Regions from separate parts of the Variovorax sp. PAMC26660 genome, predicted to be linked through region 3. Evidence: predicted binding sites of a transcription regulator. Region 3 holds the regulator's gene; each other region holds the start of a gene.
What was found. The regulator sigma-54, encoded in region 3, starts transcription at its own class of promoters, with help from an activator protein. The targets are predictions, from matches to a motif close to TGGCANGNAANCTGCTTT.

Region 1: H7F35_RS00755 (ammonium transporter) is a predicted target of sigma-54. The motif match lies at 1,446-1,463, and genes of this name have one in related genera.
Region 2: H7F35_RS00135 (nitrate regulatory protein) is a predicted target of sigma-54. The motif match lies at 1,504-1,521, and genes of this name have one in related genera.
Region 4: H7F35_RS13165 (TorF family putative porin) is a predicted target of sigma-54. The motif match lies at 1,819-1,836, and genes of this name have one in related genera.

What each region holds. Positions count from the first base shown of each region.
Region 1 is NZ_CP060295.1:167,834-171,035, reverse strand. Features, by position in the region: gene H7F35_RS00780 (hypothetical protein) at 1-26, opposite strand, end outside; gene H7F35_RS00775 (single-stranded DNA-binding protein) at 229-522, shown strand; gene H7F35_RS00770 (hypothetical protein) at 533-724, shown strand; gene H7F35_RS00765 (hypothetical protein) at 834-983, shown strand; gene H7F35_RS00760 (hypothetical protein) at 1,054-1,353, shown strand; gene H7F35_RS00755 (ammonium transporter) at 1,533-2,735, shown strand; gene H7F35_RS00750 (succinylglutamate desuccinylase/aspartoacylase family protein) at 2,862-3,202, shown strand, end outside.
Region 2 is NZ_CP060295.1:23,290-26,491, reverse strand. Features, by position in the region: gene H7F35_RS00135 (nitrate regulatory protein) at 189-1,469, opposite strand; gene tsaD (tRNA (adenosine(37)-N6)-threonylcarbamoyltransferase complex transferase subunit TsaD) at 1,582-2,640, shown strand; gene H7F35_RS00125 (alpha/beta hydrolase-fold protein) at 2,579-3,202, opposite strand, start outside.
Region 3 is NZ_CP060295.1:3,107,598-3,110,799, reverse strand. Features, by position in the region: gene H7F35_RS14925 (phospholipase D family protein) at 1-703, opposite strand, end outside; gene rpoN (RNA polymerase factor sigma-54) at 714-2,312, opposite strand; gene lptB (LPS export ABC transporter ATP-binding protein) at 2,330-3,124, opposite strand; gene lptA (lipopolysaccharide transport periplasmic protein LptA) at 3,121-3,202, opposite strand, start outside.
Region 4 is NZ_CP060295.1:2,727,973-2,731,174, reverse strand. Features, by position in the region: gene H7F35_RS13175 (ammonium transporter) at 1-466, opposite strand, end outside; gene glnK (P-II family nitrogen regulator) at 496-834, opposite strand; gene H7F35_RS13165 (TorF family putative porin) at 899-1,777, opposite strand; partial or broken gene H7F35_RS13160 (magnesium chelatase domain-containing protein) at 1,992-2,684, shown strand; gene H7F35_RS13155 (hypothetical protein) at 2,716-2,988, opposite strand; gene H7F35_RS13150 (hypothetical protein) at 2,998-3,202, opposite strand, start outside.

The DNA.
Region 1 (3,202 bases), 2.9 Mb from region 3:
GCCGCTCCTGGGCTGGTGGGTTGCATTCCTCTGACTCCTGAATTTGTTGGTGCGTTCGTGTTTCTTGCCGTGGCCTCGTTCCTCGCTGCCCTGGCTCTTTGGAACTGCTGCATTTTGCCGGTGGCCGATTGGCTGGCTGACCGGTTCGCGCTCCCTGCCTGACGTTCCACACGATAGCCCTGCGTGCAGGGCCTTCGCGTGCAACGTCGCACGGATAGGAGCCACCACATGATCAAAGTCAGCATTCCGGCCGTCCTCACCCGCAATCAATCGGGCATCGGCAAGACCTCGGGCAAGGCCTACAACATGGACTTTCAAACGGTCTATCTGCACACCATCGGCAAGGATGGGAAGCCGAGTCCGTTCCCCGAGAAAACCGAAATCATCCTCGACAAGAACGAGCAGGGCCAGCCGCTCGTCTACGCAGTCGGGGAATACCAGCTGCACCCCGCAAGCCTGTACGTGGACCGCTCGGGGAACCTCGCGGTGGCTCCGCGCCTCGCTCCGCTCCCCAAGGCTTGAGGGGTGCACCATGCAATCGCGTGATGCGATGCAGGCCGCTCGGCTCGCGCAACTGGAGGGCGCTGTCCTCGGGCTGATGCGCGACGCCGAGGCTGATGGCCTCGATGGTCTGTCCATCGAAGTGACCGCCGACGCGGGCCAGATCGCAATCGATCTGAGCTACACGGCGAACGGCGTGCCCGTCTCGGGCGAATCGCTGTGACCGAAGTTCAAGTTTCCCCGTGGCCCTGGCTGGTCGTCAACGTCATCGTGTGCGGGGCGGTCGTCTGGTGGCTCGTGATCGACATTCGCCGTGAAGTGAGGTCGTGGAAATGAGCGCCTACGCTCGCAACTTCCTGCGCCTTCGCTACTGGCTCGAAGGCCTCGACGGCGGCGCACAGCGCTCGCTGTCGCAGTACGAGCGCGTCTTGGCGTCCAACCTTCGCGCGCAGGCTTCGCACTTGATCGAGGTCATGCTATGAGAGCGTTTCTGATCACGGTCCTTGCGGTGTGGGCGTTGTGCGCTCTCTACCTCATTGCGAAGGCCGGCGGATGAGCTACCTCGGCGCACGTCAGCACGAAGTCAACGCCGCACGCGCATCCTCCATGGAAGCGCTGCGCGCGTTCTCGCAGCGTCAAACCGCGCGCGATTTTCAGACCGCAGAAGCGCGCGCAGCGCGCGGGCTTGTCTCAGTATCAACAAGTGGTTTTGCTGCTCTCCCAACGGCTATGCGTTGGGTTGAGCAGTGCATCACCATCGACCGGGCGCAAGCCCGGCTGCACATGCATGACGGCACCACCGTGCCCTGCAGCCGGCGCTATCGGGACGCACTGCGCGCCGGCGCGGGCTGAGTCCTCCCTGGCCGATCGGACGGCCTGTTCCGGTGCGCAATGGACGCGAGATGTCCCGTTAATGGTTCGTTTCGCACCATCAAAGAGCTTCCGGGCACCAATTTTGCTTTCTTGCGCCGGCGGCCCGAGCAATTCGGGTGCGACGCACCAATTCAAATCAAAAACTGCAAGAAGCTCCAATGGACGCACTCAAACAGGGCGCAGACGCGCTGTTCATCCTTCTCGGCGCCATCATGGTGTTGGCCATGCACGCCGGTTTTGCCTTTCTGGAACTGGGCACCGTGCGCAAGAAGAATCAGGTCAATGCGCTGGTGAAGATCCTGGTCGACTTCTCGGTGTCGACCATCGTGTACTTCCTGGTCGGCTACGGCGTGGCCTACGGCACGCATTTCTTCGTGAGCGCCACCGAACTGTCGGCAAGAAGCGGCTACGAGCTGGTCAAGTTCTTCTTTCTGCTGACCTTCGCGGCAGCCATCCCGGCCATCATCTCGGGCGGCATCGCCGAGCGGGCCAAGTTCTGGCCGCAGTTGATTGCCACGGCGGTGATCGTCGGCTTCGTCTATCCGCTGTACGAGGGCATCGCCTGGAACAAGCACTTTGGCATCCAGGGCTGGATCGCCTCGCTCACCGGCCACGAGTTTCATGACTTCGCGGGTTCGGTGGTGGTGCACGCCGTGGGCGGCTGGCTCGCGCTGCCGGCGGTGCTGCTGCTGGGCGCGCGACGCAACCGCTACCGGGGCGACGGCTCGCTCAGCGCGCATCCGCCGTCGAACATTCCATTTCTTGCGCTCGGCGCATGGGTGCTGTGCGTGGGCTGGTTTGGCTTCAACGTGATGAGCGCGCAGAGCATCGACAAGATTTCGGGCCTCGTGGCCGTCAATTCGCTGATGGCAATGGTCGGCGGCACGCTGGTCGCGCTGGCCATGGGCAAGAACGACCCGGGCTTTGTCTACAACGGCCCGCTCGCCGGGCTGGTGGCCGTGTGCGCCGGCTCCGACCTGATGCACCCGCTGGGCGCGCTGGTGGTAGGCGGCGTGGCGGGCGCCATCTTCGTCAAGATGTTCACGCTCACGCAGAACAAATGGAAGATCGACGACGTGCTCGGCGTGTGGCCGCTGCACGGCCTGTGCGGCACCTGGGGCGGCATTGCGGCCGGCATCTTCGGCACGCAGATGCTGGGCGGCATCGGCGGCGTGAACCTGTGGGCGCAGCTCATCGGCACCGTCATCGGCGTGGCATGGGCCGCGTTGGCGGGCGCGGTGGTGTATGGCGCGCTCAAGGCGACGATGGGTCTGCGGCTGTCGCAGGAAGAGGAATACGACGGCGCCGACCTGTCGATCCACCACATCTCGGCCACGCCGGAGCGCGAGGTGAACTGGTAAGGCGGGCGCCCTGCGCGCAGGGCGGGCAAGGTGAGGCAGGCGGGGTGAGGCAGGGCGCGCGAGGCGAAAAATTGCCATCTGTAGCAAACTCGCCCGACCGCTCCGCTTCACCCCCCCAAAGCCCCCATGACCCAATCTCCCCCCGCTCTCGAAGTCTTGCCCCGCGACCTCTCTGCCTATCGCAAGGGCAACACCGGCATCGACTACGTGCACCGCTTCGAGTCCGGCAAGCCCGGCCCGCACGTGCTGATCAACGCGCTCACGCACGGCAACGAAATCTGCGGCATGACCGCCGCCACCCACCTGCTCGACACCAACGTGCGCCCCAAGATCGGCACGCTCACGGTGAGCTTTGCCAACGTGGCGGCCTACGAGTCCTTCAACGAGGCGCTGCCCTTCGACAGCCGCCAGCTCGTGCACAACCTCAACCGCGTCTGGTCGCCTGAATGGCTGGACGGCACCGAGGA
Region 2 (3,202 bases), 3.1 Mb from region 3:
GCCTGCCTGAAGACCTGGTGGTCTGTGGGATCAGTGTTGCAAGCTGTGTGCCAAGCTGGCCGGTGCCTGGTTTGCTATGAAAGGAGTAGCGGATGGTGCAGAACTGCTGCGGGTGAGTTGGCTTTTCGGCTCTTGAGGCCCGGACGCACGCTTGTTGTGCACTGCACCAACTCGAACCGCATTCGGCCTCAGCGCGCAGGCGGCGTGTCGAGCGGCAGGTAGTCGGCCATCGCCAGCACCGACTCGGCCACGTCGACCAGGCGCCGGCTCTGGTTCATCGCGGTCTGGCGCAGCATCTTGTGGGCCTCTTCTTCGCTCAGGCGCCGGTGCGCCATCAGCAGGCCCTTGGCGCGCTCGACGATCTTTCGTTCGTTGAGCGAGGCGCGCACGGTTTCGAGTTCATCGCCCATGGCCTGCAGCCGATGCGACTGTGCCTGGACCATGTCGAGCACGGAGCGCTCCAGGTGGCGGCCGAACTGGGCGGGTGCGGCGGCTTGCGCATCGGCATCGTCGAAGAACATGGCGCCGTCGGCTTGCGGGGCCAGCGTGCCGAGCACCTCCTGGTATTTCTGCAGCTCGCTGCGCGCCTGTGCGATCTTGTGGCCGCAGAGCGCGCGCAAGTCGGCGGCCAGGCGGTCTTCGACGGTCTTCATGGCGTCGATGCGGCGGGTGCAGCAGTCGAACCACGTCTGGCTCAGTTGGGCGTCGGCCGTGTCAGGCGGCGTGGCTGGCGCGGAGGTGGCACCCATGCGGCGCATGCGCTCCAGCTCGGCCAGCGTGGCATCGGACTGGCTTTCGCGCCACAGCGCGAGCAGTGCCGCATCGGAGAAATCAGTGAAGACCTGGAAGCAGCGCTCCTGCGATTCGATCAGGTGCAGCCATTGCAGGCGCTGCACCTCGCTGCTGCTGCCCTGCGACAGCACCGCGACGCCGAAGGCGCGCTCCTGGCCCGCGAACTCCTTGCCCTGCATGAAATTGAACATCGCCACCAGCAGGCGCGAAATCTCCGGGTCGGTGGCGCCATCGGCCGCCTCGAACACCACCGACAGCAGGCCCGCGACGAGCTTGGCAAAGGCGGCGGTGGCCTGGGCCGGCTTCAGTTCGAGCGCGCCGACGCGGCGGCGCAATGCGGGCAGCGCGTCCAGCCCCGGCAGCACCCAGGCGATGCGGCTGAAGAGGCGGGCGCCGTTGCCGGGGCCGGCGCGATGTTGGGCCTCGGTTTCGAGCTGGTCGAAACCGGCGCGCACCTCCTGTTCGAGCGCCAGGCATTCGGCGATCTGCGGATCGCGCTGGTCGGCGAAGCGGCCGCCGCGCGAGGCCAGGAACACGTTCGACATGCCACGCTCGCGCTGCAGTGCATGGACCAACCGGCCGATCACGCCGACCAGATCGCTCGTGCGGGCGAGCTGGTCCAGCTCGTCGATTTCGCAGCGGCGGGCGGCGATCAGAAAGTTCAGTCCGGATTTCATGGGTGGGGGAGCGCGCGGGTAGGGGCACTCTGTCACTGCAACATCCGTGCCTCGAGGGCGCCGCTTGCCCCTTGGCGGGCGTGCCCGGCAGGCGCCACCTACACTCGACGCCATGCTCTTGTTGGGAATCGAATCATCCTGTGATGAAACCGGCGTGGCGCTGGTCGAGTCATTCGGCGACGCGCTGCCGCTGCTGCGTTCGCACGCGCTGCACAGCCAGATCGCCATGCACCAGGCCTACGGCGGCGTGGTGCCCGAATTGGCCAGCCGCGACCACATCCGCCGCGTGCTGCCGCTGACCGAGGCCGTCATGGCCGAGGCCGGTCGCTCCTTGAGCGAGATCGACGTGGTGGCCTACACGCGCGGGCCGGGTCTTGCGGGCGCGCTGCTCGTGGGCGCCGGCGTGGCCTGTGCGCTGGGTGTGGCGCTGGGCAAGCCGGTGCTGGGCGTGCATCACCTCGAAGGGCATCTGCTGTCGCCGTTCCTGAGCGCCGATCCGCCGGAGTTTCCGTTCGTCGCGCTGCTGGTTTCGGGTGGTCACACGCAACTGATGCGGGTCGACGGTGTGGGTCGCTACGAATTGCTCGGCGAGACCATCGACGACGCGGCCGGTGAGGCCTTCGACAAGAGCGCCAAGCTCATGGGCCTGCCGTATCCGGGTGGCCCCTGGCTCGCGAAGCTGGCCGAGGGCGGCAGCCCCACGGCATTCAAGCTGCCGCGGCCGCTGCTGCACAGCGGCGATCTCGATTTTTCCTTTGCCGGCCTGAAGACGGCGGTGCTCACGCAGGCGAAGAAGCTGGGCGATCAGCTCGAAGCGAACAAGGCCGATCTGGCGGCGTCCACGCAGGCGGCCATCGTCGAGGTGCTGTTGAAGAAGTCGCTCGCCGCGCTCGACCAGACGGGGCTCAAGCGGCTCGTGGTGGCCGGCGGCGTGGGTGCGAACAAGAACCTGCGCGAGCAACTGAACGCCGCGTGCGCCAAGCGCCATGTGCGCGTGCACTACCCCGAGCTGCACCTGTGCACCGACAACGGCGCCATGATCGCCATGGCCGCCGCCATGCGGCTGCAATCGGGCCTGTCGCAGGCCAGCGAGCGCTATGCCTTCGACGTCAAGCCGCGATGGCCAATGGCATCGCTGACGGCCGAGGCATTGCAACCGACGACCGCATAGCGGGCTGGCGCGCGCGGCCGAGCGAAGGCAGCGGCAGCACGTCGAGCACATTGCGCCAGAGCTGGCGCCACTCGGGCCAGTCGTGGCCGCCTTCGGTGGTGAACACACGCCCCGGGGGCAGGGCGTCCGCCAGCAGCTTGTGGTTGCTGGCAAAGCGGTCGGCCAGGCCGAAACCCAGGTAGAGCTGCGGCAGGTCCTTGGAGGGCTTGGCCTCCAGGTACTGCTGGAAGAAGGGCCAGAGCTTGCGGTCGGGTTCTTCGTCGGGCTGCGGCCCGGTGGGCGCCTGCCAGGTGCGCAGGCCGCCGGCTTTCTTGATCTCCGCGCCGAGCACGCGACGGCCCAGGTACGGGGCCAATGCAACGATGCCATCCACCGAGCCCGGCCGCGCCAGTTCGTGGATCAATGCGCCGAAACCGCCGATGGAAATACCCACGAGCCAGATCGAGGTGTAGCCCTTTGCGCGCTGCGGCTCGATGACGTCTGCGTGCAGGCGTTCGCTGAGCGTCTGGTCGTAGTAGTAGGAAACGTCCGCGTCGACCAGCAGGGAGTCGGCGGCGAGGTG
Region 3 (3,202 bases):
AGTACTGGTCGAACAGGCTGCCCAGGCGTGGCACCAGCGCGCCGGCGACGAAGGTGTCGAGGTCGATGAAGTTCTCGCCCGAGGTGCGCGTGAAGTACTGGTTGCCGATGTTGCGCCCGCCCGCCACCGCCATCGCGCCATCGGCGATGAACAGCTTGTTGTGCATGCGGCGGTTGACCCGCTCGAAATCGAACAGCGACGCAGTGAAGCGCTTGAGCAGGCTGCCGCGCCCGGCCGGAAACGGGTTGAACAGGCGCAGCTCGACATTCGGCGTGGCGGCCAGGCCGAGCAGCAGTTCGTCTTCGCCCGAGGTGTAGAGGTCGTCCATCAGCAGGCGCACCCGCACGCCGCGCTGGGCCGCGTCGCGCAGGGTGCGCAGCAGGTAGCGGCCGGTCTCGTCGTTCTCGATCTGGTAGTACTGCACGTCGAGCGTGCGCTGGGCGCGGCGCGCCAACTGGATGCGGGTGTCGAAGGCAAAGTCGCCGCCCGGCATCAGGCGAAAGCCGCTCAGATCGGGGTCGGGCTGGGAAGCCAGCGCGATCTTGCCGAGCGCGGTGTCGGTCGATGCGGCCATGGCCTTGGTGGGTGGGCGCGGCGCCTCGTCGGGCAAGTTGGCGCAGCCGGCGAACAGCGACACCACCGCCAGGAAAAAGACCCAACGTCCACAGCGCGACAGCAGGCGGCTCCGTGGGCGATGGGCCATTGGCGGTCTTCTACAGGGCTTTGCGCAGGTTCGCGGGCGCGATGCGCAGCGCTTCGCGGTACTTGGCCACCGTGCGCCGCGCGCATTCGATGCCTTGTTCCTTCAGCATCTCGGAGATCTGGCTGTCCGACAGCGGCTTCTTGATGCTCTCGGAGGTCACGAACTGCTTGATGAGCGCGCGCACCGCGGTGCTCGATGCGTTGCCGCCGGTCTCGGTGCCCAGCGCAGAGCCGAAGAAATACTTGAGCTCGACCGTGCCGAAAGGCGTGGACATGTACTTGGCGGTGGTCACGCGCGAGATGGTCGACTCGTGCAGCCCCAGTTCGTCGGCAATCTCGCGCAGCACCAGCGGCCGCATCGCGAGTTCGCCGTGCACGAAGTAGCTCTTTTGCCGTTCGACGATGGCATTGCTCACGCGCAGGATGGTGTCGAAGCGCTGCTGGATGTTCTTGATGAACCAGCGCGCCTCCTGCAGACGCTGCGACAGCGCCTGGCTGCCCTCGCCCTTGTGCGCCTTGAGCGCGCCAGCATAGATGTCGTGCACGCGCAGGCGCGGCATCACCTCGGGGTTCAGCATGACGCGAAACTTGATGCCGGTGCCGCGTCCGGTCTTGGTGACGATCACGTCGGGAATGACGATGTTGCGCTCGACGTCGACAAAGCGGCGCCCCGGCTTGGGTTCGAGCCGCGCAATGACCTGCAGCGCCGAGCGCACCAGCTCCTCGTTGCTGCGGGTGAGCGTGGCCAGCCGCTTGAAGTCGCGTCGCGCGAGCAGCTCCATCGGCTGCTTGCAGATGGCAATGGCGATCTTGTAGACCTGCGCCTGCGCTTCGTCCATGTCGCGGTCTTCGGCAGCCAGTGCGCGCAACTGGATGCCCAGGCATTCGCCCAGGTCGCGCGCGCCCACGCCCACGGGCTCCAAGCTCTGCAGCAGGCCCAGCGCCACCTGAAAGTGGTGCACGAGGTCGTCGAACTGATCGTTGTCGTCGCCCGCGAGGCCCGAAGCCAAGGCAGGCAGCGAGTCTTCGAGGTAGCCGTCGTCGTTGAGCGACTCGATCAGGAAGCGCAGCGCGGCGCAGTCGTTTTCGTTCAGGCGCAGGCTCAGCGCCTGGCGGTGCAGGAACGATTGCAGCGACTCCTGGCTGCGTGCGAGTTCGGTGGCGTCGGCGCGCTCGTCGTTGCCCAGGTTGTTCTGTCGCGCGGGTGCATCGCTGCCCCACTCGCTGTCGTCCGGTGCCATGTCGACGGTGCCGTCGCCTTCCCAGTCGGGCTCGCGCTCGGCGATCTCGGCGGCGGGGCCGTCGGATTCGCCCGGGGTGCTGGTCTCGGTGGACGCGGTGCTCGTGCTGCTGGTGGGCGCCGAGGCGAATTCGCTTTCGGCGGCTTCGCCTGCCTCGTCGCGCTGGACCGGCGTGTCGACGGCATCGAGCCCGAACTCCTCACGCGCCGCTTCTTCGGCGGTGCGTTCGAGGAACGGGTTCTCGTCGAGCATCTGCTCCACCTCCTGGCTCAGTTCGAGCGTGGAGAGCTGCAGCAGACGGATCGACTGCTGCAGCTGGGGTGTGAGCGCGAGATGCTGCGAGACGCGAAGGGACAGCCCTTGCTTCATGGGGAAAGCCGCCCTCCCTACATCCGGAAGTGTTCGCCCAGGTACACCCTGCGTACTTCGGCGTTGTCGACGATCTCCGAGGGCGTGCCTTGTGCCAGCACATGCCCGTCGCTGATGATGAACGCGTGATCGCAGATGCCCAGCGTTTCACGCACGTTGTGGTCGGTGATGAGCACGCCGATGCCGCGCTCTTTCAGGAAACTGATGATCCGCTGGATTTCAATGACCGCGATCGGGTCGATGCCGGCAAAGGGTTCGTCCAGCAGGATGAAGCGCGGCTGGGTGGCCAGCGCGCGCGCGATCTCGACGCGGCGGCGCTCGCCGCCCGACAGGGCGAGCGCAGGCGAATCGCGCAGGTGGTCGACCCGCAGGTCGGTCAGCAGCTCGGTCAGGCGCTCTTCGATGTGCTGCTTCGACAGGGACACGAGCTTGCCGCTTTCGTCGGGCTCGCTCTGGAGTTCCAGCACGGCACGCACGTTTTCCTCGACCGTGAGCTTGCGGAAGATCGAGGCTTCCTGCGGCAGGTAGCTCAGGCCCATGCGGGCACGGCGGTGGATCGGCATGTGGGCGATGGGCTCGCCGTCGATCGTGATGTCGCCCGCGTCGGCACGCACCAGGCCCACGATCATGTAGAACGAAGTGGTCTTGCCGGCGCCGTTGGGCCCCAGCAGGCCGACGACTTCGCCCTTCTGCACGTCGAGCGAGACGTCCTTGACGACCGTGCGGCTGCCGTAGCTCTTCTTCAGGCCGCGCGCGACCAGGCGGCTGCCCGGCTTGCCGTTGGCGTCCTGGGTTCCAGCGGTTTCGATCACTTTCGGGTTTCTCCCTCGGCACCGAGCGTGGTGGTCGAACGCAGGCCCTTGCCGGCGGCCGGGGTGGGCGCCGCTGCC
Region 4 (3,202 bases), 380 kb from region 3:
TTTCCTGCGTGATGCCCTTCATGAAGATCTTGTCGAATCCTCCAAAGAAGTTGCCGTCACCCGAGAAGGCGATGCTGTAGCCGTAGACGGCCCACAGGATGCTGATGAGCGAGAAGATCACGAAGACCTGCATCAGCACCGACAGCATGTTCTTCGAGCGGCCCAGGCCACCGTAGAACAGCGCCAGGCCGGGGATGGTCATCAGGATCACGAGCAGGGTCGAGGTCAGCATCCAGGCGGTGTCGCCGGAGTCGATCTTCGGTGCCGGTGCGGCGGCGGGTGCCGCAGCAGCGGGCGCCGCGTCGGTGGCGGCTGCTGGCGCGGCCGGCGCTGCGGGAGCAGCCGCAGCCGGTGCCGAAGCGGCCGGCGCTTCGGCCGTGGCCGCTGCGGGCGTTTGCGCAAAGCCGGTGGTGCCGGCGGCCAACACGCTCAAACCGAGCGCAAGAGAGACAAGCAGTTTTTTCATAATCGTTGTTCTTTCGTGCCAGGACTCGGTCAGAGGGCTTCGCGGCCTGTTTCGCCGGTGCGGATGCGAACGACCTGTTCGAGGTTGTAGACAAAAATCTTGCCGTCGCCGATCTTGCCGGTGCGTGCCGCACCCTCGACGGCTTCGATCACGCGATCGACGAGGTCGTCGGAGACGGCCGCTTCGATCTTTACCTTGGGCAGGAAGTCGACCACGTACTCCGCGCCGCGGTACAGCTCGGTGTGGCCCTTCTGGCGACCGAAGCCCTTGACCTCCGTGACGGTGATCCCCTGCACGCCGATGGCCGACAGTGCTTCGCGCACCTCGTCGAGCTTGAACGGTTTGATGATGGCTGTGACCAGCTTCATGATTTGCTCCTTTGGATGGAAATGAAATGGTGCGGCAGCTTGGGCCGCGCCTCGTTGTGATTGTTTACAGCGTCTTCGTCAGCGTGAGGATGAAGCGTGCCTTGTTGGGCGAGTAGACCTGCTGCGCGGTGTACAGGCCGAAGTCGTACACCGGGCCGGCCGCGGTGTTGTACGCGCTCTTCTTGTTCGCACCCTGCACGGAGCCGGTCAGCGACAGGCCATTGCCGAAGTCGTACGCGGCGCCGATGTTGTAGTCGACGTAGCTCTTGTAGGGCGTGTTCCTGCGGATGTCGCTCGAGAGGGCTGTGTAGCCAACGGCCGCCTTCAGCGTGACCTTGGGGAAGATTTCCTTGCTGTAGGCCAGGTTCAGGTAGCCGGTGTTGGTGCCCTTCAGGCCCGAGCCGCCCTTGTTCCCTGCGAAGTTGAAGTAGTCCTTCGACACCGTGTGCGAATACTTGGCGGTGAACGAGCCGATGGTGTCGTTGGCGTAGGTGGCGCCGACATACAACTCAGTGGTGTTGCCTGCCGAGTTGCCCGAGTAGATGTAGGTGAGTGCACCGACGTCCATGTCGAGTGGGCCGGCCTTGAACTTGTAGCCGCCGTAGAGGTCGGTCTCGATGCTGTTGCCCTTGAGCCAGTTGACGCTGGAGTTCCAGTTGCCCACATAGAAGCCGCTGTCGCCGAAGGCGTAGTCGAGGCCACCCTGGATGGCGGGCTTGAAGCCCTTGGTCTTGGCGTAGTCGTTGCGACCGATCATGTCCTGGTCTTGCCCACGGAACTTGTAGTTGGTGGTCAGGGACACGTTGCCCGTGAGATTCGGGGCGGGAGCTGCCGCTGGCGCTGCGGCGTCCGTCGTTGCTGCGGTCTGCGCCAGGGCGGCGCCCGACGTGGTCAATGCTGTGGCCAGAACGATCAGCGCCTGAACGGCGGTACGGTGCGTCATCGGGAAACTCCTCGCAAGTGTTGTGGAACCTGATGACCCCCAAAGCAGGGAGCGTGCCAAAGTGCACGAATACGGCCCCTCAAGGCGATGGCCGTGGCCCGAGTTGGGAGCCAATTCGCTACAACGGATGTTTCGAGTGGTTGCAGAAGCCCGTGCGCTGCACCACACCGGGCATGAGAAAGATGGGCGCACCATCTTGGGGAGAGGGAGAAGAATGAGTCTGTCTTTGGTGCAAAGCCGCGCTTTGCTAGGGCTGGAAGCAGCCAGTGTCACGGTCGAGGTGCATCTGGCGAACGGCCTGCCCAGCTTCACGCTGGTCGGCCTGGTGGAAACCGAAGTCAAGGAAGCCCGCGAGCGGGTGCGCTCGGCGATCCAGAACGCGGGGCTGGAATTTCCGAACAACAAAAAAATCGTCGTCAATCTCGCGCCGGCCGATCTGCCCAAGGACTCGGGCCGCTTCGACTTGCCGATTGCGCTCGGCATCCTCGCGGCCAGCGGGCAGATCGACAGCGCCCGGCTCGCCGGTCACGAGTTCGCCGGGGAGCTGTCCCTTTCGGGCGAACTGCGCCCCGTGCGCGGCACCCTGGCGATGGCGCTGGCCCTGCACACGCGTGGCGTGGCAACGCGGCTCGTGCTGCCCATGGACAGTGCGCAAGAGGCCGCGCTGGTCCCGGGCGGCGAGGTGTATGGCGCCCGGCATCTGCTGGACGTGGTGCGGCAATTCATCGTCGACAGTGATGCCGCCGTGCAACTCCCCGATGCGCCGGACGACGGCTGGGCACGGGTGCACGCCGCATCCGGCGTGATCGCACCGCTTTATGCCGACCTGGCCGACGTCAAGGGACACACGGGCGCCAAGCGCGCGCTGGAGATTGCCGCGGCCGGCGGCCACAGCCTGCTGATGATGAAGACTAAAGACCCCGAAAGTTGTGAGCTAGTTACTTAAACAGATAGCCAAAGGCCACCCCTCCCACAGTAACTATTGCGACGATCATGGCCGCGTATTTCTGAGTGTTTGCGGAACTCACCACCACCCGGTGTTGTGCGACTTCTCGATCCTCGCGCTTTTGCTCATCCCGAAGCTTGATCCAAGCCGTCACCTCTCGGTGCTTTGCAGGGCTATACCCGCCCGAGGCATGTTTTTTACGGATGAAGTCTTCGTCAGTCGCATTAAGCTCCCGCCAAAACTCCGCCTTGTTGAACGCAGCCATACGCCCACCTCATGCATCGAGTTCCGGGCCCGCACCAATCTCTTGTGCGCGGTGGAACAGGGCGGTGTACTGAACCTCTTGAATCCATTTTTTGGCCCGCAACTGCATCGCGACCTTGTAGGGGTTCAACAGAAGAATGAAGTGCATAGGACCTGCGGCCCCAGGCCGATAGTCGATAAAACCCAACTCCTTAAGCACGCGCATGTGTTCGCGC